DNA from 2 places in the Mycobacterium sp. IDUB_37 genome. Region 2 is predicted to be linked to the other one. Evidence: predicted binding sites of a transcription regulator. Region 2 holds the regulator's gene; the other holds the start of a gene.

Region 1 (12,239 bases), on a different contig from region 2:
TGCTGGACAAAATCCATGATGTTCCAGCCCTGCGAAATGACCACGGAGCGCTGTACGGCGGCCTCCAGCCGCTGCAACGTGGCGGGGCTGGACAGCGTCTTGCCGGAGATGACCCGGTGGGCCAGCGACGCCATTACTACCTGCTGACGCACCACGCGGTCGAGGTCGCCACGCGGCAGTTCGTGGCGCTGGCGGACGAAGCTGAGTGCCTGCGGGCCGTTCAGTTTCTGCCGGCCGGCCGGGAAGTCCGCGCCCGAAAGAGGTTCGAAAACAGCCTCTTTGAGGCAGACATCGACGCCGCCCAGTGCATCGGCGATCAGCGCAAAGCCGAGCAAGCCGATCTCGGCGTAGTGGTCGACGGTGACGCCGGTGAGATCGGCCACCGTCTTGATCAGGGCCTCGCGGCCGGCCTGGGTGCCTGCCGCGGCGGCTTCGGCAGCAGACGCGCCCGCCTGAACCAGGCTGGTCCGCTTGGCCTCGCGAGTCTGTCCGTAGACGCCGTTGATCTTGGTCTTGCCCAGTGCCGGTGCCTGAACATAGGAGTCGCGGGGGATCGAGATCGCGGTCGCCGACTTCCCGTTGTTCGGGATCCGGATCAGGATGATCGTGTCGGTATTGGTGGCCTCTTCGTCGCCGGCCCGCAGTGTCGCCAGTTCCTCGGCCGTCAGCGGGTTGCCGTGCGCGTCGGTGCGACTGTCCAGGCCGACCAGCAGAATGTCGATCGCGCCGTCGTCGCCGCCTTTGCCCAGCGAGGGCGCGGACATGTGGAAGATTCCGTCTTCGAATGACCGGACGTTGGTCCACGCCACCCCGGTGCCAATCACCACCACCAAAGCCAGAGCGGTGGAAATCACACGAATCACACGAGCCACACTTTGCGCAGGCATCACTGTAGGCTACTTGTGCAACAGCCGCTTTCTGGTTAGCCCGGCCCGGCGTGCCAGACTCGAACACATGTCGAGCAGGTCGGGAAGGTTAGTGATCACCGGGGCGGGTGGTCAGTTGGGCGGCATTCTGGCAGCTCAAGCGGTCAGTGCGGGCCGCAATGTGCTGGCCAGGACGTCGGCGGAATGGGACATCACCGACCCCGCCGCGGCCGAAGAGATCATCGGTAGCGGTGACGTCGTGGTGAACTGCGCGGCGTACACCAACGTCGACGGCGCCGAGAGTGACGAGGCGCGGGCATATGCCGTCAACGCCACCGCTCCCGAGAACATCGCTCGGGTCTGCGCCCGGGTAGGTGCACAGCTGATTCACGTTTCGACCGACTATGTCTTCAACGGCGACTTCGGGGACGCCGAACCGCGCCCGTATGAACCGGGTGACGCCACCGGTCCGCAGGGCGTCTATGCGGCCAGCAAGCTCGCGGGCGAACAAGCCGTGTTGGCGGCGTTTCCGCAGGCCGTCGTGGTGCGCACCGCCTGGGTTTACACCGGCGGGGTGGGCAGAGGCGATTTCGTCGCAGTGATGCAGCGGTTGGCCGCCGGCGACGGGCCGATCAAGGTGGTAGACGACCAGGTCGGCTCACCCACCTACGCCGTTGACCTGGCCGCCGCGTTGTTGGAACTGGCTGACAGTGACGTCCGCGGGCGCCTATTGCACGCCGCCAATGCCGGGGTGACCTCGCGGTACGAGCAGGCCCGCGCGGTGTTCGAAATAAGCGGTGCCGACGCGGCGCGGGTGAATCCGTGCACCACCGACGAGTTTCCGCGTCCCGCGCAGCGACCGCCCTACTCGGCGCTGTCCGGCCTGTCATGGGACGCCGCCGGGCTGACCCCGTTACGGCCTTGGCGCAGTGCGCTTGTCGCCGCTCTCACAGTTGAATCCGGCGCGACTCCGACCGATCGACCGTTACCCTCGACGCGTGACTGACGTCCTGCCGGTAGTAGCGGTGACCTACTCGCCGGGTCCGCATCTGGAGCGGTTCTTGGCGTCGCTGTCGCTTGCCACCGACCGTCCGGTCAGCGTGCTGTTGGCCGATAACGGCTCCACCGACGGCACTCCGGAAGCCGCCGTCGAGCGCTATCCCAACGTGCGGTTGCTGCCCACCGGGGCCAACCTCGGTTACGGCACGGCGGTCAACCGCACCGTCGCCAAGCTCGATCAGCATGGCCCCGAATACGACGCGAACCACCAGCAGTGGGTCGACGAGTGGGTGATCGTGGTCAATCCGGACGTGCAGTGGGGCCCTGGCAGCATCGACGCGCTGCTCGATGCGGCAGCCCGCTGGCCGCGCGCGGGTGCGCTGGGTCCGCTGATCCGTGACCCCGACGGGTCGGTGTATCCGTCGGCGCGGCACTTGCCCAGCCTGATTCGCGGCGGCATGCACGCGGTGCTCGGACCGGTCTGGCCGCGCAATCGCTGGACGATGGCCTATCGCCAGGAGCACGTGGAACCCAGCGAGCGGCCGGTCGGCTGGCTGTCCGGGTCGTGCCTGTTGGTGCGCCGGTCGGCGTTCGATCAGATCGGTGGCTTCGACGAGCGCTACTTCATGTACATGGAGGACGTCGACCTCGGCGACCGGCTCGGCAAAGCCGGTTGGCTGTCGGTCTATGTGCCGTCGGCCGAGGTGTTGCACCACAAGGGCCATTCGACCGGACGTGATCCGGCCCGGCACCTGGCCACGCATCACCGCAGTACCTATATATTCCTGGCCGATCGGCACTCCGGATGGTGGCGGGCCCCGCTGCGCTGGACGCTGCGCGGGTCGTTGGAGATGCGCTCGCGAGTGATGGTGCGCAACGCGATCCGCAGGTCGCGAAAGGCTTCACGAGAGCTGGATCTGGCAGAAGGGCGGCGCTGACGTGGCAACCCATCCAGTCGATGCGGTAATTCTGGTCGGTGGCAAGGGCACCCGGCTGCGGCCGTTGACGTTATCCGCGCCCAAGCCGATGTTGCCGACCGCGGGATTGCCGTTCCTGACTCACCTGTTGTCGCGGATCGCCGCGGCCGGGATCGAGCACGTGGTGCTCGGCACCTCCTACCGGGCCGAGGTGTTCGAGGCGGAGTTCGGCGACGGATCCAAGCTGGGTCTGCAGATCGACTACGTGACCGAGGAAAACGCTTTGGGCACCGGAGGCGGGATCGCCAACGTCGCCGGCAAGCTGCGCCACGACACTGTGATGGTGTTCAACGGTGACGTCCTTTCCGGCGCTGACCTGGGCCAGCTGCTGGACTTCCACCGCGAACACCAAGCCGATGTCACGCTGCATCTGGTGCGGGTCGGCGATCCGCGGGCGTTCGGCTGCGTGCCCACCGACGGCGAAGGCCGGGTCACCGCGTTTCTGGAGAAGACACAAGATCCGCCGACCGATCAGATCAACGCCGGCTGCTACGTCTTCAAGCGCGAAATCATCGACCGGATCCCGCGCGGCCGCGAGGTTTCGGTGGAACGCGAGGTCTTCCCGTCGCTGCTGTCGGCCGACGACGTCAAGGTGTGCGGTTATGTCGATGCCACGTATTGGCGCGACATGGGCACACCGGACGACTTCGTGCGCGGATCCGCGGATCTCGTGCGTGGCATCGCGCCGTCACCGGCCCTGCAAGGTCAGCGTGGCGAGAAACTCGTGCACGACGGCGCGGCGGTGGCGCCCGGCGCGCTGCTGATCGGCGGCACGGTCGTGGGCAGGGGCGCCGAGATCGGTGCCGGCGTCCGGTTGGACGGCGCGGTCATCTTCGACGGCGTGAAGGTCGAAGCCGGCTCCGTGATCGAGCGCTCGATCATCGGCTTCGGTGTCCGCATCGGCCCGCGGGCCCTGATCCGCGACGGCGTGATCGGCGACGGCGCCGACATCGGTGCGCGTTGTGAGTTGCTGCGTGGCGCGCGGGTGTGGCCCGGCGTATCGATTCCCGACGGCGGAATCCGCTACTCGTCCGACGTCTAGTTTGTCTGCTCGCGCAACCTAGCGGGTGGCCTGCTCCACCAGATACTTCAGCGCGGGATCGGTGCCCTCGGGCAGCGCGTCGGCCGGCCACCACCGCAAATCGACGGACTCGTCGCTGAGCACGATCTGCGAACCGGCCGGTGCGTGCGCCACGAACTGCAGATCGAGATGACGGGTCGGCACGCCCAGCGAGCAGGTCAGCGCGTGCACATGCACCGCAACCAGGTTCGGCCCCATCCGCAGATCGGCGACACCGGACTCCTCGGTGGCCTCGCGTAGCGCCGCGGCCAGGATGTCGGCGTCGTCTTCGCAGTGTCCACCGAGTTGCACCCAGCGGCCGAGACGCGGATGCAGCGTGAGCAGCACCCGGCCGCCGCTGTCGTCGAGCACCAGCGTGGAGGCGGTGACGTGGCCGGGTTCGCACGCGCGCAGGCAGGCGTCCTCCCGGGCGAGGACGAAGCCCAGGACGGCCTGCCGCAGCGAGTCCTGGGCGTCGTTGGGTGCTGCCCAGTCGGTGAGCGTGGCGATCACCGAGTCGCGCAGGGTGGTCATGGGTTCGCCGGCGGTCGGCGGGATCCGCGCCTGGTGCGGCGATCGCGCAGCGTGATCCATGCGGCCCGGCAGTCCGCGACCAGGCGCGGCGACATACCGAGTTGATCGATCAGGATGCGCCGATCCACGATGTCGAGCGCCTTCTCGGTGTCACCGGCCTTGAGCAGCAGGTCGACATCTGCGGCGAGTTCTGCGCCGGCGCAGGCAGGCGGCGGGACGGGCAACTGCTCGGCTTCCCGGGGTTCCAACTCCAGGATGCCGCCGCCGTAACTGCGGCCCATGATCTCAGCGAATGCGAAGGTCGCACTGTTGTGGAACACCGCGGCCAGCGCCAGCGGGCTGATGCCCGGATCCAGCCGGACGCGATGCACGGTGTCGGTGCTGGTCGCCCCGGTGGCATTGACGGTCAGGCGCGGCGCGAAATGAATCTGGCGCAGCATGAACAGATTCGGGATCCACAGCGACGGAGTGCCCCACCAGGGCTTGCGGATCGAGCACTTGTAGCCGAGGTGCACACCGGCGACCTCGCCGGCCGCGATGTGCGCGGACAGCGGACCACCGACGGGATCGGCCGGCGCATTGAGTAGCCACGTCCGGTGTCCGGCGGCGATGTCGCCGGCCCGGCACTCGTCGTCGTACACCAGGCCGGTCAGCTGTGCGCTACGTGAGACGAGCGCAACGCAGTGCGCTGTGAGTCCCAGGGCTTGGGCTTCGGCATCGGTGAAGGTGAAGAAGCTGTTGCGGCCCGTCACGATGCCCACATCGACATCGGCGATGGCGCCGAGCCGGATCATCGAGCTGGACTTCCGCAGCTCCCGAAGGCCGCGGATCTGTGCGGAATCGAGGAAGTACTTGGTCCACTTCTCGTCCTCGTGCAGCAGCGCGGGAGCGGATTGCGTTTGGGCGAGGTCCATTTCCGTCAATGCGCTCAGGTCGGTCGCGTCGTTCAGGTTCACCGTGCGTACCTGCGCGGGGCCCGCGCCGACAACGCCGCAGAACAACACGACCTCTTGCAGGATCCCGTTGAACACCAGGCGGTCGAAGGTCACCAGGGTTATCTCTCGGTAGCGGCTCAGGATGAATTCGCGCAGCTGCGCTGCATAGGTGACCTGCAGCAGTTCGGCCGGAAGCACCAGGCCCACCCGGCCGCCGTCGCGCACCAGGGTGGTGCTCGCCACGACGAAGGGCACCCATGCATTCGTCAGCTTCGTCGGCCGCAGGCCCTTCTGCCGCATGAGTTCCAGCGCCGGTTCTCGTTGCGCCGCGGGCCAGTTGCCGAACCTTATGTAGGGCGGGTTGCCCGCGACGCCGTCCCAGTCGCCGGCTCCGCTGCCGCGCAGCCAGGTGAAGAGATTCTCGTTGTCGACGGAAGCGAACTCGCGCGACTTCGCTGCTTCGGCGGCGACGAGTTCCACACCGTGCGCCGCGCCGGTCAAAGCCGCCAGTTCGCGAAGGATCTGTCCGTCGCCGCAGGATGGTTCGAGTATCCGACCGCCCGCGACACCGACCCAGCGAGCGAGGAATCTGGCCACCGCGGGCGGTGTGTAGTAGCCGCCGCGAACCTTGTCCGCGGACGCTGCCGTCTTGCCCGCGAACGTGGTCACGGCGGTGCTCACTTGCGGACCAATAGGTCCGTTACGTCCACCGGATCGCGCAACCCGGGGGACTCGGCGGCGTAACCGATCGCGATCGCTCCCAACGGCTCCCAGTCGGCAGGCAGCGCGAGCTCTTCGCGAACCAGATCGGCGGCGAATATCGTCGAACCGATCCAGCAACTGCCGATTCCGCGCACCGCAAGCGCGACCAACAGGGCTTGCACGGCCGCACCGACCGCGACGGTGAACATGGTGTGCTCGGCCTCGGTGCGGGCGACGTCCGGGTAGCTGTGCGCACCGTCGGGCACCATCATCGGGATGATGACTTCTGGTGCGTCGTACAGGATTTGGCCGCGACCCACCCGGCGTTCGACAGAGTCGGCGGGCCTGCCGTCACCGGTCAGGTCGAACCGCCACTTGTCTCTCATCCGGTCCAGCAGCCCGATCCGGGTGCCGTTGTCCTGCAGCCAGACGAACCGCACCGGACGGGTGTGGTGGGGCGCCGGTGCGGTCAGCGCCTCGGCGACCGCAGACTCCACCAGATCCGGTGGCACCGGTTCGTCGCTGAATTGACGCACTGAGCGACGGGACAACTGGGCCTGCCGGCGGCCCATGTCGATGGCTTCGGCGGTACCGAGCCAGAACAGGTCTTCCTCACCGGCGCGCACCAGGTTCCGTGCCGTCGAACCGTCGTCGGCCAGGTCGAGTCCGCGCACCACGGCCACCGGCATCGCGGTCAGTTTGCCTTTGACCAGATCGGCGGCGGCCGCGATCTCGTCGGCGACGGCGATCTCGGTGACCACCAACTCGTTGCCGTGCTGATCGACGGCACCTGAATAGTTATGCAGCACCGCCAGGCCCGCGGCGCCGATGGCGGCGTCGATCTGGCCGTTTCGCCAGGCGCGGCCCATGGTGTCGGTGATGACCACAGCGACGTCGACGCCGAGTCGCTCTCGCAGGCCGGCCCGCAGCGACGCAGCGCTGGCGTCCGGGTCGAGCGGCAGCAGCGCGAGTTCGGCACGCCCCACATTGGATCCGTCCACGCCGGCCGCGGCCTGAATCAGCCCAATCCGGTTCTCGGTGATCAGCGTTCGTTCCTTGCGGGCCAGCACCCGCACGGCCTCGTCGTCGACGAGTTTGCGCCGCAGCTGGTCTCGTTCCTCGTCATCTTCGGGGGCCGGCACCAACCGGCCTTCGCACTTGGACACCACCTTGCTGGTGACCACCACGACATCGCCGTCGCGCAGCCATGGCGTGGCCGCGCTGAGCGCCGCGCTGAGATCGTCGCCGGGCCGGAACTCCGGAAGACCTGCGACCGGCAGGATTTCAATGCTCGCGGCGGACCCGTGCTCGCGCGGTGACCGCTCGGGGCCCGTCACGTCGACACCCCGGCAAGATCCAGACCGGCGCGGACCATGTCAGCGGTGGTCGCCGGATCGGTCATCAACAGCGGTACTGACCGCACGGTGACTCCATCGATGGCGGCTTCGGAATCGGCCGGGTCGCCGTCGTGCACCAACCAATGGTCCAGTATCCCGGTTGCGCTGCGGGCGCCGAAGTGGCGGCCCACCGCCTCGGCGGTGGGGTCCACTCCGATCACCGCAAGGCAGGTATCGGCCATGCCGCGCAACGGTTTTCCGCCGATGATCGGGGAGTAGCCGACGACCGGGGCGGCGGCGCTGCGCAGCGCCGCCCGGATGCCCGGCACGGCCAGAATGGCGCCGACGCTGACCACCGGGTTGGACGGGGCCAGCATGATGATGTCGGCATCCTCGATGGCAGACACGGCTTCGGTTGCAGCACTTGCTTTTTCGGCACCGACGAAGGCGAAGCTGTGGGTAGCCACCTGGGCGCGATGGCGAACCCACCACTCTTGAAAGTGAATCGCCTTGCGGGTTTGATCTGCCGGATCGGTGATCACGACGTGCGTCTCGCAACGATCGTCGGTGGCCGGCAGCAAACGCGCGCCGGGTTGCCAGCGGTCGCACAGCGCGGCGGTGACCTGTGACAGCGGGTAGCCGGCGTTCAGCATCTGGGTGCGCACCAGATGGGTGGCCAGGTCGCGGTCGCCGAGCATGAACCAGTCGGGTTGGACGCCATATTGCGCGAGTTCCTCTTTGGCATGCCAAGTTTCGTCGCGATGGCCCCAGCCGCGCTCCGGGTCCACGCCCCCGCCGAGGGTGTACATGCAGGTATCCAGGTCGGGGCAGACGCGCACCCCGTGGATCCAGGCGTCGTCACCGATGTTGACGACGGCGGTCAGCTCGTGGCGGGTATTGTCGGGGCGTGCAAACTGACCCAGGCCGAGGAGCTGCTGGACCCCGAGCAGGAAGCGGGCGCCGCCAACTCCACCGACGAGAACGGTGACCTTCACACCGCAGGACAGTACCTGCCGACCGCATCGAGAAGAGGCGCGGTGACCGGCATTCGGCACGGACGCAAGAAGCTGGCTTGACCGAGGTGTGATCAATTCGTGCTCGACACGCCGGAACGCACAAACAACAGAACTGCCGATAATTGATCACGAGATGGTATGGAAATACGCGGAAGTGCTTGACCAGGTTCAACAACCCGTGTCTAATCACATCAGTGTCATTTCCCGGTTGGCCGGCCGGTTCCGGTGTCGCAGACCGAGATTCGATCACTTGTTCGAATTTTGGCAACTGCACATCAAAACAGTGGGAAACCATTTCATTCTCTATTAGTGAGGAGGCGGAGGCATGTCCTATGAGTACCTTCGGGGCGTAATGGGGAGCGGACCGCAGACCACTTCCGACTCGGCCGTGGCACCCGTGCCGGCGCCGGTGGCATATGTACGTCCTCATCTGAGCGTGGTTCCCGATGCGCCAGTCGCATTCGAACCTGAGCCCGAGGAAGACAATGCTGCCGATCTCTGGCAGGAAAAGGCGCTCTGCGCACAGACCGACCCGGAAGCCTTCTTCCCGGAAAAGGGTGGTTCCACCCGCGAGGCGAAGAAGATCTGCCTGGGCTGCGAGGTCCGTCATGAGTGCCTGGACTACGCCCTGGCGCATGACGAGCGGTTCGGCATCTGGGGTGGGCTGTCCGAGCGTGAACGCCGCCGGCTGAAGCGCGGGATCATCTAGCCTCGTAGACGCGGATCAGTCATCGATCGTGGGGTCGATGACTGAGGGTTCTACGTCCAGGTAGATGGCGACCTGGGCCACCAAGATTTCATGCAGCAAGTCCCCGAGTTCGACGGTGTCTTTCGCCCGTCGCTCAATTGGCTTGCGGAACAAGACAACTCGTGCCCGCGTGGCGTTGCCGCGGACATCGACTCCGGCGGGTATCAGTCGGGCAAGCGCGATCGGTCCATCGGCGATCACCTCGGGTGGCCACTGCACACTGTCGGGATCCTTGGCCGATATGCGCGGGATCTCGTCGACCGCGACGTCGAGTTCGGCCACCCGTTCCTGCCAGCGCCGCTCGATGGGTTCGTAGGCTTCCAGCACTGCCATGTCGAACCGCTCGGCCCGACTGCGCCACCCGGGCACCGTCGGCGGCAGCAACGGCCCGCGCATATCTCGGCCCCGCCGTCCCCGGTACGAGGACGATCCTTGCCCAGACCCACCGCCTCGTGCGGAGCCGCGGGAATCGCTCACTGGCCGATGGTAACGGTTACACATCGGGGGTGTGGATGCGCGTGTCCGGCACTTCACCAGCGATTGAGCGCGATAGCCTTTCGCTCGTGAACGTACCCCGTCGCTGCTGCCGGCCCGGGTGTCCGCACTATGCAGTAGCGACGTTGACGTTCGTTTACTCGGACTCCACCGCGGTCGTCGGGCCACTCGCTACTGTGCGGGAACCCCACTCCTGGGATTTGTGCGTCAAACATGCCGGCCGCATCACCGCACCGCGCGGTTGGGAACTCGTCCGCCATGCCGCGCCACTCGGTGCCGAGCCCACCAATCCCGATGACGATGACCTGGTGGCGCTGGCCGACGCGGTGCGCGAAGGTGGCCGCGAAAGTGGTTTGGCCACCGCACGTGCCGGCGGCCTGATCACCGGCTTCGCCGCGCACAACGACTACGACGAAGTCGCGCTGGCCGGCGGCGGTGGCGATTCGCAACTGCATCACGCGGCCGCACACGCGACCGTGCCGAGTGGCGGGATGATGGCATCCCACGAACATCGGTCGGGACGTCGGCGCGGACACTTGCGGGTATTGCCAGACCCGTCCGGCTGACCCCGATGGTGGCGACCCGCTGCACCCCGCTTGCGCGGCGCTTGCGATCGCCACGACCCGGATGGTGGCGACCCGCTGCACCCCGCTTGCGCGGCGCTTGCGATCGCCACGCAGACCGATGGGTTCGGCTTCCGCTGCGGGCCGATAGGCTGGCGACCAAGAAGCGAAGCAACCCAGGTCGTCAGGAGCAACGGAGTATGTCGTGGCCCGCCGAGGCTATTCATCGCGTCATCAAGGCCTATGACATACGTGGTCTGGTTGGCGAAGAAATCGACGAGTCGCTGGTCACCGATGTCGGCGCCGCCTTCGCTCGACTGATGCACGCCGAGGGTGCGCGCCAGGTGGTGATCGGTCACGATATGCGCGACAGTTCACCGTCGCTGTCCGCCGCGTTCGCCACCGGGGTGACCGGCCAGGGTCTGGACGTAGTGCGTATCGGGTTGGCGTCCACCGATCAGTTGTACTTCGCCTCGGGTCTGCTGAACTGCCCCGGCGCAATGTTCACCGCGAGCCACAACCCCGCGGCCTACAACGGCATCAAACTATGTCGGGCAGCGGCGTTGCCGGTCGGTGCCGACACCGGGCTGAAGACCATCAGTGCTGACCTGATCGCCGGCGTGCCGGCCCATGACGGGCCGCAGGGAGCAGTCACCGACCGAGATGTGCTGGCCGACTACGGGACTTTCCTGCGGTCGCTGGTGAACAACTCCGACCTGCGTCCGCTGCGGGTGGCGGTCGATGCGGGCAACGGCATGGCCGGGCACACCACGCCGGCGGTGCTCGGTGCGATCGACTCGATCACCTTGTTGCCCTTGTATTTTGAGTTGGACGGGTCGTTTCCCAATCACGAGGCCAACCCGCTGGACCCGGCGAACCTGGTCGACCTGCAGAACTTCGTGCTCGAGACCGGCGCCGATATCGGACTTGCCTTCGACGGAGATGCCGATCGCTGCTTCGTCGTCGACGAGCGCGGCCTCGCGGTGTCGCCGTCGACCGTCACCAGCCTGGTGGCCGCACGCGAGCTGGGCCGTGAGATCGGCGCCACCGTGATTCACAATGTGATCACCTCCCGGGCGGTCCCCGAGCTGGTGGCCGAACGCGGTGGCACACCGCTGCGCTCGCGCGTCGGCCACTCTTACATCAAGGCGTTGATGGCCGAAACCGGCGCGATCTTCGGCGGGGAACATTCGGCGCACTATTACTTTCGCGACTTCTGGGGCGCCGACTCCGGCATGCTGGCCGCGCTGTATGTGCTGGCCGCGCTAGGGGAGCAGGAGCGGCCGCTGTCGGAGGTGACGGCCGACTACCAGCGCTACGAGTCGTCCGGCGAGATCAACTTCACCGTGGCCGACGCACCGGCTTGCGTGGACACCGTGTTGAAGTCGTTCGCGAGCCGGATTCAGTCCCTCGACCACCTGGACGGGGTGACGGTGGACCTCGGTGAGGACAACTGGTTCAACCTGCGCACCTCCAACACCGAGCCGTTGTTGCGGCTGAATGTGGAGGGGCGCAGCATCGAAGATGTGGACGCGGTGGTCCGGCAAGTCAGTGATGAGATCGCGGCTCAGTCGGCCCGCGCCGGGGGCGGTCCGTGAATTCCGTCAAGGCGGTCGATCTCGAGGACGCCGATGGTCTGATTGCCGCAGACCGGGACGGACTGCTGCGCGCCGCGTCGAATGCCGGGGCGCACGTTCGGACGGTCGCCGCCGCGGTTGACGAAGGTGAGCTGGATTCGTTGCGCGGCGACGACCGTGCCCGCAGTGTGATCTGGGTGGCCGGGCGCGGGGCTGCCGAGACGGCCGGAGCGCTGCTGGCGGCGACCCTGGCCGCGTCGGTCGGCGAGCCGATCGCGCTGGTCAACGAGGCGCCGCCGTGGGTTGGTCCACTCGACGTGATGATCGTCGCCGGTGATGATCCCGGTGATCCGGCATTGGTCGGGGCGGCCGCGACCGGCGTGCGTAGGGGAGCGCGGGTTGTTGTGGTCGCCCCCTTCGAGGGGCCGTT
Region 2 (12,239 bases):
GAGCAGGTCCAGGCGAGTGCGGAAGTCGCTCAAGTGGTGGCCGCCCTCGAGCGACAGTACGATGCCTTCATCGACGCTCAGGAAAATAGATCGTTGCTGACGAACGACGAGGATTTGCCAAGCGGCGATGAGCTCGGGGCTGAGTTTGAACGGTTTTTGGCTCAGCAGGCCGAGAAGAAATTCGACGACGACGACACGAGTTAGCCCGAAACGCCACTAACGGCCCGACAACGAGGTTGGCGACATGACCGAGCGAAAGCGCAATCTTCGCCCGGTGCGGGAAGTGACATCCCCGTCGCTGCAGTTCCGCACCATCCACGGCTACAAGCGGGCGTTCCGGATCGCGGGATCCGGTCCGGCAATCCTGTTGATTCACGGCATCGGCGACAATTCGACGACCTGGACCGGCATTCACGCGAAGCTTGCCCAGCGATTCACCGTCATCGCCCCAGACCTGTTGGGGCACGGTAAATCCGACAAGCCGCGCGCCGACTACTCCGCTGCCGCCTACGCCAACGGCATGCGTGACTTGATGAGCGTGCTGGACATCGAGCGGGCAACCATCATCGGCCATTCCCTCGGAGGCGGGGTGGCGATGCAATTCGCTTACCAATTTCCACATCTGGTGGAACGGTTAATCTTGGTGGGCGCCGGCGGCGTCACGAAGGACGTCAACATCGTGTTCCGGTTGGCTTCCCTACCAATGGGATCCGAGGCATTGGGATTGTTGCGTCTCCCCCTGGTCTTGCCCACAGTTCAAGCCCTGGGGCGGCTGGCCGGCCTGGTGCTGGGTTCGACGGCGCTGGGACGCGATATCCCAAACGTGTTGCGAATCCTCGACGATCTCCCGGAGCCGACGGCCTCCTCGGCATTCACCCGTACCTTGCGGGCCGTAGTGGACTGGCGCGGACAGATCGTCACCATGCTCGACCGATGTTATTTGACGCAGGCCATCCCCGTGCAGATCATCTGGGGCAGCGAAGACGTCGTGGTTCCCGTCCGTCATGCCCATATGGCACATGCCGCAATGCCCGGTTCGCGAGTCGAAATCTTCGAGAAATCCGGCCATTTCCCGTTCCACGACGACCCGGCGCGCTTCCTGGAGATCGTGCAGCGCTTCATCGACACCACCAACCCCCCCGAGTACGACCAAACAGCGCTTCGCGAGTTGTTGCGCACTGGCGGCGGCGAGCGGACCGTTTCGGGACCCAACGACACTCGCGTTGCCGTTCTGGAAGCCATGGGAGCCGACGAGCGCAGCGCTACCTGATCGGCGCCGGTCGATACAGTCGGGCCATGAGCATCGACGTGACCGTGTTGCGTGTTTTCACCGACCCGGACGGCAACTTCGGAAATCCGCTGGGCGTGGTCGATGCAAGCCTGGTCGAGCCTGACGACCGGCAGCGACTGGCAACCCAATTGGGTTACAGCGAAACAATTTTCATCGATATCCCCAGCGCCGGTGCGACGAGCGCGCGCGCCGCCATCCACACTCCCCGCACGGAATTGCCGTTCGCCGGGCATCCGACGGTCGGCGCGGCGTGGTGGCTGCGCGAGCGGGGCACGCCGATCGACACGCTGCACCTGTCGGCCGGCCCGGTCCAGGTGAGCTACCACGGCGATGTCACCGCAGTCAGTGCGCGCACGGAATGGTCTCCCGAATTCGCCATCCACGACTTCGAGTCACCGCAAGCTGTTGCCGACGCCGACCCCGGCGATTTTCCCGACGACATCGCGCACTACGTGTGGGCCTGGGTGGATCGGGATGCCGGATCATTGCGCGCCCGGATGTTCGCATCGAATCTCGGTGTGGCCGAAGACGAAGCGACGGGGTCGGCGGCCATCCGGATGACCGACTATCTGGGCCGCGATCTCGTAATCACCCAGGGCAAGGGGTCGATCATCGAAACCACCTGGGGTCAGCAGGGTTGGTTGCGGGTCGCCGGACGGGTCGTCAATGACGGTGTCCTCCAAGCCGATTGACCGCGGCGCTCAGCGTTGCCGACGCAGCACCGCGGCCAGGTGATGCTGCACGGGTTGCCCGACCGCACCCATCCGCATCGAGTACGAAATTTCGTCACCGTCGATTCGGAAGGAACGAGCAAGCGCAGTCACCTCTTTGGCAGACGGACTGAGACCGACAAAACCCAGAGGGCCGGTCGCCAAATCGATTTCGATAATGTCGCCGTCGACCGAAAACGTACCGACCTCAATCTCGGCGATCCCGTTGGGATGAGCGAGCACGAGCTCGACGTCGCCTGGTCGGGGCACTCGGAGATAACCGGCCTCAGCGTGCATCGGCTTGCCGTCGGCAACCGCCTTGGTCTTTTGCCCGTAGATCAAGAACGGTTTGCCCACATGGGAGAAGACCACCTCTTCGAGGTAGTCGAAAGGCTCGATCGTCGGATACTCGCCGGCACCTCGGCCCGCCCAGGTGCCCAGCAGTGGTGCCAACGCCTCGAGATGAGGGTGGAGTTCTACCGGCATGGTGGAAGCCTAGTGCGACCCGTCAGGTCGCAGGTGAAACCCCGCGATGGGCGCGTAGCGCCTCGATCTCGCGCTCGAAATCATCAGCCGAGGAAAAAGACCGATACACCGAGGCGAATCGCAGGTAGGCAACCTCGTCGAGTTCACGCAATGGGCCCAGAATGGCCAGGCCGACTTCATTACTCGGAACTTCCGGCCCTGCCGTCCGTACCGCATCTTCAACTTGCTGGGCCAGTAGATTCAGCGCGTCGTCATCCACTTGGCGGCCTTGGCAGGCCCGACGAACACCCTTGATCACCTTTTCCCGGCTGAACGGCTCGGTGACGCCACTGCGCTTAACCACGGCCAACACCGCCGTTTCTACGGTGGTGAACCGACGCCCGCACTCTGGACATGACCGCCGCCGGCGAATGGCTTGGCCTTCATCGGTTTCCCGCGAGTCGATCACCCGCGAATCGGGATGCCGACAGAACGGGCAGTGCATGGCCGCTCCTTCGCCGTGCTGACCCCGGGGTACCGAGGAACACCCCGAGAGTACCCGCGCGTTCTCGGCAGTGCGCACCGGAGTGACGAACCCTCGCCGCTCAAAACCATCAGCGAGGACCGTTGGCGCTAAGGCCTATTCGCAGGTCCGTTCGCGCTTGCATCCACCGCCCTGGTCAGGTCAGCCGACGGGTGCGATCAACGTCTGCCCCGCCGCCACCGAGTTCGAATTCAGTGCGTTTAGGTCGCGGATGCGCTCGACGACATCGCGCACCGACGCCCCCGGAGCGACGCGAGCGGCCAACTGCTGCAAAGACTCCCCCGGCTCCACGCGCACGACCGCGAGCGCGGCGGGTACCTGAGCTGAGGAGTCGGCTGACTCGCCGTTGATCATGCTCCCGAAGTTAGCCATCAAACCCAGCCACAGCGTGATCACACCTGCGAGCAGGGCCAAACCCACCGTCGTCGCCAGCGTGACCGGCCGTTTGCCGTGCTCAGCCCTCGACACCGGAACTCCGCTGCCGCGGTAGCGAAGAGGCGTTCCGGCCGGACGCGCCGGACCGGGCCTGGTCGCTCTGCTTCTGCCGGCACGGTAGGAGGGAGACTCGCTGACCGGTCCGACCGGCCTGACGGACCGCACCGGCCGGTTCACCGTCCGCTGCGCATTCCAGTTGCGCTGCGGGCCCGCGTAGATGAGTGTCATGCCGTTCCCTCCGGTCAACTACTTCTCGCTCGTGTGTTCGACATTAATCGCTCACGTGTTCGATATCGAACATCTGAGCGACGCGTGTCGTGCGAGCAAAACGGTAGACCTCGCCTCTGACAAGACTTGACAAGGTTTTCATTCGGTGCAACCAGCTGGGTGGCTCTTGATTACCCCAACATTCCGGAAGTTACACACTTGTGATTCACCTATTTTTGCGAGTTCGCAGACCCGTGACCGGCAACGCGACACGCCGATCGAACACATGTTTGATTCTTGTGCTTGACAGGGATACATTCGAAACTATGCGCGACAGCAACGACACCTCAGCAGGTGACCGAAGCGGTTCCGGCGACGCGGCTTCCGCCATCCGCCCCCATGCAGTCGATTCAGTGCTGACCGAGCGGCAGCGCACCATCCTCGACGTGATCCGAGCTTCGGTCACCAGTCGCGGGTATCCCCCGAGCATCCGAGAAATCGGCGACGCAGTCGGTCTTACGTCAACCTCGTCGGTAGCCCATCAGCTACGCACCCTGGAGCGCAAAGGCTACCTTCGCCGCGACCCGAATCGTCCGCGCGCTGTCGATGTGCGGGGCGCCGACGACGTGGTGACACCGCCGACCACCGATGTCGCCGGATCGGACGCATTGCCCGAACCTACGTACGTCCCCGTCCTCGGGCGAATTGCCGCGGGCGGGCCGATCCTGGCCGAAGAAGCTGTCGAGGACGTCTTCCCGCTACCGCGTGAGTTGGTCGGTGAGGGAACCCTGTTCCTGCTCAAGGTGGTCGGCGAATCCATGATCGAAGCCGCCATCTGCGACGGCGACTGGGTGGTGGTGCGCCAACAGAACGTTGCGGACAACGGTGACATCGTGGCGGCAATGATCGACGGCGAGGCGACCGTCAAAACCTTCAAGCGAGCAGGCGGTCAGGTGTGGCTGATGCCGCACAACCCCGCCTTCGATCCGATTCCCGGCAATGACGCGACCGTGCTCGGCAAGGTGGTAACCGTCATTCGCAAGGTCTAGCGACTGGCGACTCCGACCCACGAAAGCGGAAGGGCTGACGGTTCAGTCGGCCCTGACGAAGCCGTTAGCCTGGGCGACATTTTCGTTGGCGAACCAGATTTCGGCCAACGTGTCGTGGTAGAGCGCGCTGTTGGGTGTGTAGTACAAGCCGAAACGGGCGCTGGCCTTGATGGGATAACCGTCCGGAGCCCGGTACGGATCGTCCTCGAGCGGCAGATGAATCGTCGGGCGGACCGCTGCGCTGCCCCCAACGCCACCTGGTGACGCCTCCGCCCGTGGCGCGGCGGCTGCGTACGTCTCCTCGGTCGCGGCGGCGGCAAAAGCAGCCGGGTCCACGGCGGCATGCCGGCCCTTCCGCGGGTCCCCCTCCGGGGAGGCATCCGACGTCGCCGCTTCGGGTAGCTCCTCGTCCGCGAACTCGGCTGCCGGGTAGAAGATGTCGGGGAGGTCTTCATGCGGGTCAAACTCTGGAAGGTCAACCGCCGGCACCCGTACCTCGGGTGCGTAGGTGCGTGGCACCCCGAATTCCGGCTCGAACTCTTCCGGTGAAACCGTTTCCGCTACCTCCGGTTCTGGGTCCAGCGGCTGACCGAAGGGGCCGCGAGTCACGATCGGAATGGTGGTCGTGTCCACGGAGTCGGGGTCTTGATCCTCGAACTCGTCGTACTCGGTACCCTCTTCGTCCTCCGACGGATACACCTCGCGATATCCCTCGTCGTCGAACGACGCGTCGTCGGTTCCGTGCTCGGTTGATGCCGGCGTTGAACCACCGCCTCGAGGCCAGCTGACCCGGGACCCGGCGGCAGGATCCACAACCGCGTGGTCCTCGGGATGCAGATCAACGGGCGGGAACCGCTCGGAGCCGAAATCGAGGTCATCGTGGACGTCATCGTGCCGCCACTGCCCGGCACTTGCGTCGAAATCGCCGGCCGCAGTGTGATCCTGGTGAGCCTGGTCGGGGGCGAATGCCGGGGCATTCTGGCCGCCACGACGTCTGCGCAGGCCGAGCACCACCAAAACGAACATCACAACGAGCAGCACCACCGGGACGGCACCTGCCAACCACCACCAGTGGAAGGTGAACTTCTTGCCCGGAGGCGGCGACGCCGTGGTGCTGGGCTGGTTCTGCCCCGACACCTGCAACCCCGACAGCAACGGCGCAAGGTTGGCCGGATCCGTGGTGAAGCTGTTCTTGGCGCGATTCCACGAGATCTTGCCGCCGGTGAACTTCTGCGACACCACGTCGCCGTCAACAGTCTGGTCACCGACCGGAGCGCCGAGTTTGCCGGTGGCACCCTTGAGTTTGTCCCAGGCCGCCTTCATGGCTCCGCGCACCACGTATGCACCATGATCCGGAGTCCAGAAGATCACCGGCTTGTCGGCTGCCGAGAATGTAGCGATCCGGCTGGCCGGTGTGATTCCGCCGTCGGCCTCGTTTCCGACCGGGAAACCCAGGTCGCTGCTGACCGGCCCACCCACCGCCTCGTATTTCTGCAGGATCGGGCCTTCCACGGCGTTCGCGCCCGTGGCAGGACTGTAGAAGATCTTGCCGCCGTTGAAGTCCTGCGCGATGCCGTCCCCACCGATCGGGTACTGATCGCCTTTCTTGGCGCCCAGCGTGCCTTTAGCGCCGCCGGCGGCGCGCCAAGCCATATTTATGGCCGCAGTCGGGTCGATCGCCACCTGCAGGCCTTTGAGCTGTTCAGCGAGGTTTGGCGGGTTGGTGGCGAACTCCTTGGTCTTCCTGTTCCAGGACAACTCGCCGGCGCTGAACTTCTGCGAGGCGACCTCACCGTCGTAGGTTTCATCCCCGGTCGGGGCCCCCAGCACACCACCAGAACTGCCGAGTTTGTCCCACGCGGCGTTGAGGGCGCCACGCACTACGAATGCACCGCGGTCCGGCGTCCAGAAAATCACCGGGTTGTCGCTGGCTGCGAAGGTGCTCACCCGACTGTCGGGTCCGGAGAGGCCGGGCACTTCGTTGATTGTGGGGAATCCCAGGTCACTGCCCGCAGGGCCGCCGAGAGACTCGTACTTGTCCAGGATCGGTCCGAACATGTACTTCGCACCCGTCGGGGGCGTGAAGTACATCTTGCCGCCGTCGAAGTCCAAGGCGAAGCCGTCGGCGACCGGATAAACATCGCCCTTCCTGGCTCCAAGCGTCGACGTGTCGCCGCCTGCCTTCTCCCACGCAGCCATCATCGCCGCCTCGGCGTCACCGATCGGGGACGCCGATGCGGTCGGCGCCACCAGCGCGAGGAGCAACCCGGTGCCCAACGCGGCGGCGGCAAAGCCGACCAACGTACGCCCGATCAGCTTGCTCGATCTGCGCTTATGCCCGTTCACCCAGCCTCCCAGCCGATGGCCCATGCTCTCCTGGCGAGCGGCGGATTCACCGCTGTGGGCCGCCCCCAGCTACGACCCACGTCGTCACCGGGCTCGCATAACTTTCCCCCAGCGATAGACGAATGCGAAGTCTAATCGGAAATGTTACGAAAACGGATACCGAGCCGATGTCGAAATGATGCACGGCAACGTTCGCAAAGGGGCGGCTGACTTTGGCAACCGCGCAGATCGGGTTCCGGTGCCAGAGACGATATCCCACCTCGCATCGCAACGACCGGACCTCGGAAACCGGTGCTGAAATGCGCTTTTCCGGTCCTCGCCGACATCCGCGATCGCCACGATCGTCGAATTGACGGCATTCGACTGGGTCTTTCGGGTAGTCGGTCCGTACTTGCCGACGCCCGGCCAACCTACGGGCCGACCGATATTCCAATCGCGGTTGTGTTCGCTTTCCGTATAGCGTTTCCAATTTCGGCAACCCGCATGGCAATCGAGCACTTCGCCAGATACCTCAAGGCCGAAGCCCCGTCCGCTGCCAACTCTTTCGCATTCCCGACGCCCTACAGCAGCTTCGCGGCATCGCCCGTCGCGCGCAAGACCGCAACGCCGACAACATGATCATCGACCGAGCTCAACGCTTCGTCAGGCGCGACCCGTGATCACTTTCGTGCCGGCTGATCGATGACCCGACCAATCGACCGGTCAGCCGGTCCCACGGCCCGAGAGTTGATGTTGCACGACAACAGGATTGCACTCACCCCTGAGCTACTACCCCTAACCCGTTGCACAAGAGGCGATCTGCCGCACCGTCAGCCGATGAACACCAGATCGACTCAGTTGCAACCAGATACAGCGTGCGCGCGAATTTGCGCGTCGGATCGCCCGGCGTCAGACGCCGAGACTGCGGCCGATGATCTCTTTCATGATCTCGGTCGTGCCGCCGTAGATCGTCTGGACGCGGGCGTCGAGATAGGCACGGGCAACGTTGTATTCGCGCATGTAGCCGTATCCGCCGTGCAGCTGCAGGCAGCGGTCGATCAGGTGGACCTGCTTCTCGGTGGAGTACCACTTGGCCATGGCGGCCTGCTCAACCGTCAGCTTCCCCTCCAAGTGCAGGGCGAGGAAGTTGTCGACCATGATGCGCACCACGGTGGCTTCGGTGGAAAGCTCGGCCAACAGGAACCGGCTGTTCTGGAAGTTGCCGATCGACTTGCCGAATGCCTTGCGTTCCTTGGTGTACTGCAGCGTCTCCTCCAGCACGGCTTCCATCGCCGTGGCGGCCATGACGGCGATGTTGATCCGTTCCTGCGGCAGGTTCTGCATCAAGTAGATGAAGCCCATGCCTTCCTGGCCGAGGAGGTTTTCGACGGGCACCTTCACGTCGGTAAACGACAATTCGGCGGTGTCCTGCGCGTCCAGTCCGATCTTGTCCAGGTGGCGGCCGCGTTCGAAGCCCTCCATGCCGCGCTCGACGACCAGCAAACTGAACCCTTGCGCCCCCTTCTCAGGGTCCGTTTGGGCCACCACGATCACCAGGTCGGAGTTGATGCCGTTGGTGATGAACGTCTTCGACCCGTTCAGCACGTAGTGATCGCCCGCTTTCACCGCCTTGGTCTTAATGCCCTGCAGGTCACTACCGGTGCCAGGCTCGGTCATCGCGATCGCGGTGATCAGTTCGCCGGTGCAGAACCCCGGCAGCCAGCGCTGCTTCTGCTCCTCGGTGGCCAGGTGCAGCAGGTAGGGCGCGATGATGTCGTTGTGCAGGCCGAACCCGAGCCCGCTGTAGCGCCCACGGGTGGTCTCCTCGGTCACGATCGTGTTGTAGCGGAAGTCGGCATTGCCTCCGCCGCCGTACTCCTCCGGCACCGCCATGCCCAGGAAGCCTTGTTTGCCGGCCTCGAGCCACACCCCGCGGTCGACGATCTTGGCCTTCTCCCACTCCTCGTGGTACGGCGCGACGTGGCGATCCAGGAAAGCCCGGTAGGACTCGCGGAACAAATCGTGCTCGGGTTCGAAAAGTGTGCGCTGGTACTTGACGGCACTGCCCATGGACCTACCCCTCCGGCGGATTGTCTCTGCTGACCAACATATACCAACCGGGCGGTTGGTCGGCTGTGGCCTGGTGGGTTTGTCCGCAGCAAGCGGCTCTATGACTCGGCCCTAGGACTGAGAAGCGGCCGAATATGTGAGCAGGGCGGCCGCCAGCGCCGCGGGGACTCGCGCCCTGATCCGAGTGCCGTCCGCCTGATGCTCCTCTTCCTGTACCCGTCCATCGGAGTGCACACGGGCCACCAGATCGCCGCGATCGTATGGGATCACCACATCCACCGCGGTGTCGGTCGGCGCCGCCAGCTCGGCCATTCGCCTTCGTAACGCGTCGATACCTTCGCCGGTATGGGCTGAGACGAAGAGCGCCCCGGGTAGTTCGTGGCGCAGCTTTGCCAGCATCAGTCCGCCCGCGGCGTCGACCTTGTTCACCACCACCAGTTCGGGTGGCTGGTCGGCGCGATCGGTCCGGTAGTCGTCGTAGACCTCCGAAATCACCTGCCGAACGGCACTGATCTGGGCCAATGGGTTCACGTCCGACCCGTCGACAACATGCACCAACAGGTCGGCGTCGACGACCTCCTCCAGCGTGGAGCGGAACGCCTCCACCAATTGGGTGGGAAGGTGACGCACGAAGCCGACGGTGTCGGTCAGCACGAATGGCCGGCCGTCATCGAACTCGGCACGCCGGGTGGTGGGCTCGAGGGTGGCGAACAACGCGTTCTGCACCAGCACACCAGCACCGGTCAGCGCATTGAGCACGCTGGACTTCCCGGCGTTGGTGTAGCCGACGATGGCAATCGACGGCATGTCGGCGTGCAGCCTGCGACTGCGCTGGGTGTCGCGGACCTGCTTCATGTCCTTGATCTCGCGCCGTAGCTTGGACATGCGTTCGCGAATGCGCCGCCGGTCGGTCTCGATCTTCGTCTCACCGGGACCGCGGGTGCCTACCCCGCCACCACTGCCGCCGGCACGTCCACCCGCCTGCCGCGACATCGACTCACCCCAGCCGCGCAGCCGCGGCAGCATGTACTCCATCTGAGCCAGCGACACCTGCGCCTTACCTTCGCGGCTGGTGGCGTGCTGGGCGAAGATGTCCAGGATCAGCGCGGTGCGGTCGATGACCTTCACCTTGACCGCCTTTTCCAGCGCGTTCAGTTGCGCCGGAGACAGTTCACCGTCGCAGATGACGGTGTCGGCTCCGGTCGCCAGGACCACTTCCCGCAGTTCCTGGGCTTTGCCCGAGCCGATGTAGGTGGACGGGTCGGGCTTGTCGCGGCGCTGGATAAGCCCTTCGAGCACCTGCGAACCCGCAGTCTCGGCGAGTGCCGCCAATTCGGCCAGGCTCGCCTGGTTGTCGACCGCACTCCCCCCGGTCCACACGCCGACCAACACCACGCGTTCCAGGCGCAGTTGGCGGTACTCGACCTCGGAGACGTCGGCGAGCTCGGTGGACAGCCCGGCGACGCGGCGCAGCGCCGCCCGGTCTTCGAGCGCAAGCTCACCGAGGCTGGGTACGGAATCTGATGGGCCCTTATTGGGCGAATCTGGATATGTCATAGGCAATTTCCGATGGTGGCACGTTGTGGACTCCGACGCACGCGAATATCACGCCAGCGCGTTCCACCAGCCCTCATCGAGCTCCCCCCTCGCTACCAATACCGATGGTCCGCGCAGGAAGCTGGTCGCGTCGGTGACGGTGACCGTGACGTCGCCGCCAGGAATACGCACGGTGAGAGTGCCGGTCTCGGCGCCGCTGGTTTCCAGTGCGGCGACCGCGGCCGCCACCGTTCCGGTGCCACAGGAGCGGGTTTCACCCACGCCGCGTTCGTGCACCCGCATCCGAACCACGCCGCCGTCCGGGACCGTGAGCACCTCGACGTTGACACCCTCGGGGAATTGCGCGGCATCGAACTCGACGGGCGCCCCCACGTCCAATGCCGCCAGGTCATCGACGCTGAGCGCGGGATCCGCGCACGCCAGATGCGGGTTGCCGACATCGACGGCGACCCCGGTGAACCGCCTACCACCCACCACGGCCGTGCCGGTGCCCAGCTTGTTGGCCTTGCCCATATCGACGGTGACGTCGGCGTTGGTCTGGTCGACCCGGTGCAGGGTGACCATCCGGGGACCGGCGAGGGAGCCGACGACGAACTCGTCGCGCGACTCCAAGCCGCTGGCGCGCAGGTAGTGCGCGAACACGCGAACCCCGTTGCCGCACATCTGTGCGGTCGACCCGTCTGCGTTGCGGTAGTCCATGTACCAATCGTCGCCACTGACCCCGTCCGGCAAGCGATCGAGCACCCCGGCGTCGACCACTGCTCCAGCGGTGGTGACCCGCAGCGCCCCGTCCGCGCCGAGGCCCCGGCGCCGGTCACACAGCGCGGCTATCCGCGAAGCGGAAAGGGCGGCCCGGCAATCCAGGTCGTGCAGCAACACGAAGTCGTTCTGGGTGCCGTGTCCCTTCGCGAATATCATCTGCGCCACTCCTCAATCCCGGCTCGAGATTCCCAAGCAGGCATCTTCGTCGTCGCGGAAATCACCAGATCAGGTTACGTGGCGCCAGACACGCACTGCGTCCGCGACAGCGCCCGCGACCGTCGCATCGATCCAGTGCACTCGGTGGTCGCGACGAAACCACGACCGTTGCCGTCGCACATAGCGGCGGGTGCCGATGAAAGTCTGTTCCTGCGCCCCGCGCAGCAGCTCGTCGGACCCGCCGTTGTCGAGTGCCGCGATCACCTGGGCGTAGCCGAGCGCCCGCGCGGCGGTAACCCCGTCGCGCAGCCCGCGCTCCAGCAGCCCGCGTACTTCCTCGACCAGCCCGTCGGCGAACATCACCTCGGTGCGACGAGCCAGCCTCTCATCGAGAAGTGTTGTCTCACAATCTAATCCGATGATAGCTGTGCCCCACCGGGCGGCACCGATGCGCGGCGCGGAAGCGGCGAACGGCTGACCGGTGAGTTCGATGACCTCCAGTGCTCGCACCGTACGGCGGGCGTCGGTGGGCAGGATCGCGGCGGCCGCATCCGGATCGCGCTGCGCCAGCTCCGTGTGCAGTTGGCCAACCCCGATCTCGGCGAGGCGCTGCTCCCACCGCGCGCGCACGTCGGGATCGGTCGCGGGAAATGACCAATTGTCCAGCA

Evidence for each region. The regulator LexA, encoded in region 2, represses DNA repair genes until DNA is damaged. The targets are predictions, from matches to a motif close to CGAACANNTGTTCG.
Region 1: the regulator LexA is predicted to act here: its motif matches at 8,670-8,683, upstream of cofD (2-phospho-L-lactate transferase).

What each region holds. Positions count from the first base shown of each region.
Region 1 is NZ_JBVAXG010000001.1:649,660-661,898, forward strand. Features, by position in the region: gene ACZY1I_RS03050 (LCP family protein) at 1-890, opposite strand, end outside; gene rfbD (dTDP-4-dehydrorhamnose reductase) at 955-1,872, shown strand; gene ACZY1I_RS03060 (glycosyltransferase family 2 protein) at 1,865-2,803, shown strand; gene manB (mannose-1-phosphate guanylyltransferase) at 2,805-3,884, shown strand; gene ACZY1I_RS03070 (NUDIX hydrolase) at 3,903-4,436, opposite strand; gene ACZY1I_RS03075 (Eco57I restriction-modification methylase domain-containing protein) at 4,433-6,040, opposite strand; gene ACZY1I_RS03080 (coenzyme F420-0:L-glutamate ligase) at 6,049-7,410, opposite strand; gene cofD (2-phospho-L-lactate transferase) at 7,407-8,405, opposite strand; gene ACZY1I_RS03090 (WhiB family transcriptional regulator) at 8,779-9,135, shown strand; gene ACZY1I_RS03095 (metallopeptidase family protein) at 9,151-9,570, opposite strand; gene ACZY1I_RS03100 (DUF3499 domain-containing protein) at 9,738-10,235, shown strand; gene ACZY1I_RS03105 (phosphomannomutase/phosphoglucomutase) at 10,433-11,830, shown strand; gene ACZY1I_RS03110 (TobH protein) at 11,827-12,239, shown strand, end outside.
Region 2 is NZ_JBVAXG010000005.1:269,028-281,266, forward strand. Features, by position in the region: gene ACZY1I_RS19050 (proteasome assembly chaperone family protein) at 1-204, shown strand, start outside; gene ACZY1I_RS19055 (alpha/beta fold hydrolase) at 245-1,270, shown strand; gene ACZY1I_RS19060 (PhzF family phenazine biosynthesis protein) at 1,297-1,983, shown strand; gene ACZY1I_RS19065 (peroxynitrite isomerase) at 1,993-2,487, opposite strand; gene nrdR (transcriptional regulator NrdR) at 2,510-2,971, opposite strand; gene ACZY1I_RS19075 (LysM peptidoglycan-binding domain-containing protein) at 3,152-3,673, opposite strand; gene lexA (transcriptional repressor LexA) at 3,979-4,701, shown strand; gene ACZY1I_RS19085 (LGFP repeat-containing protein) at 4,744-7,047, opposite strand; gene ACZY1I_RS19090 (acyl-CoA dehydrogenase family protein) at 7,936-9,096, opposite strand; gene hflX (GTPase HflX) at 9,208-10,653, opposite strand; gene dapF (diaminopimelate epimerase) at 10,702-11,571, opposite strand; gene miaA (tRNA (adenosine(37)-N6)-dimethylallyltransferase MiaA) at 11,641-12,239, opposite strand, start outside.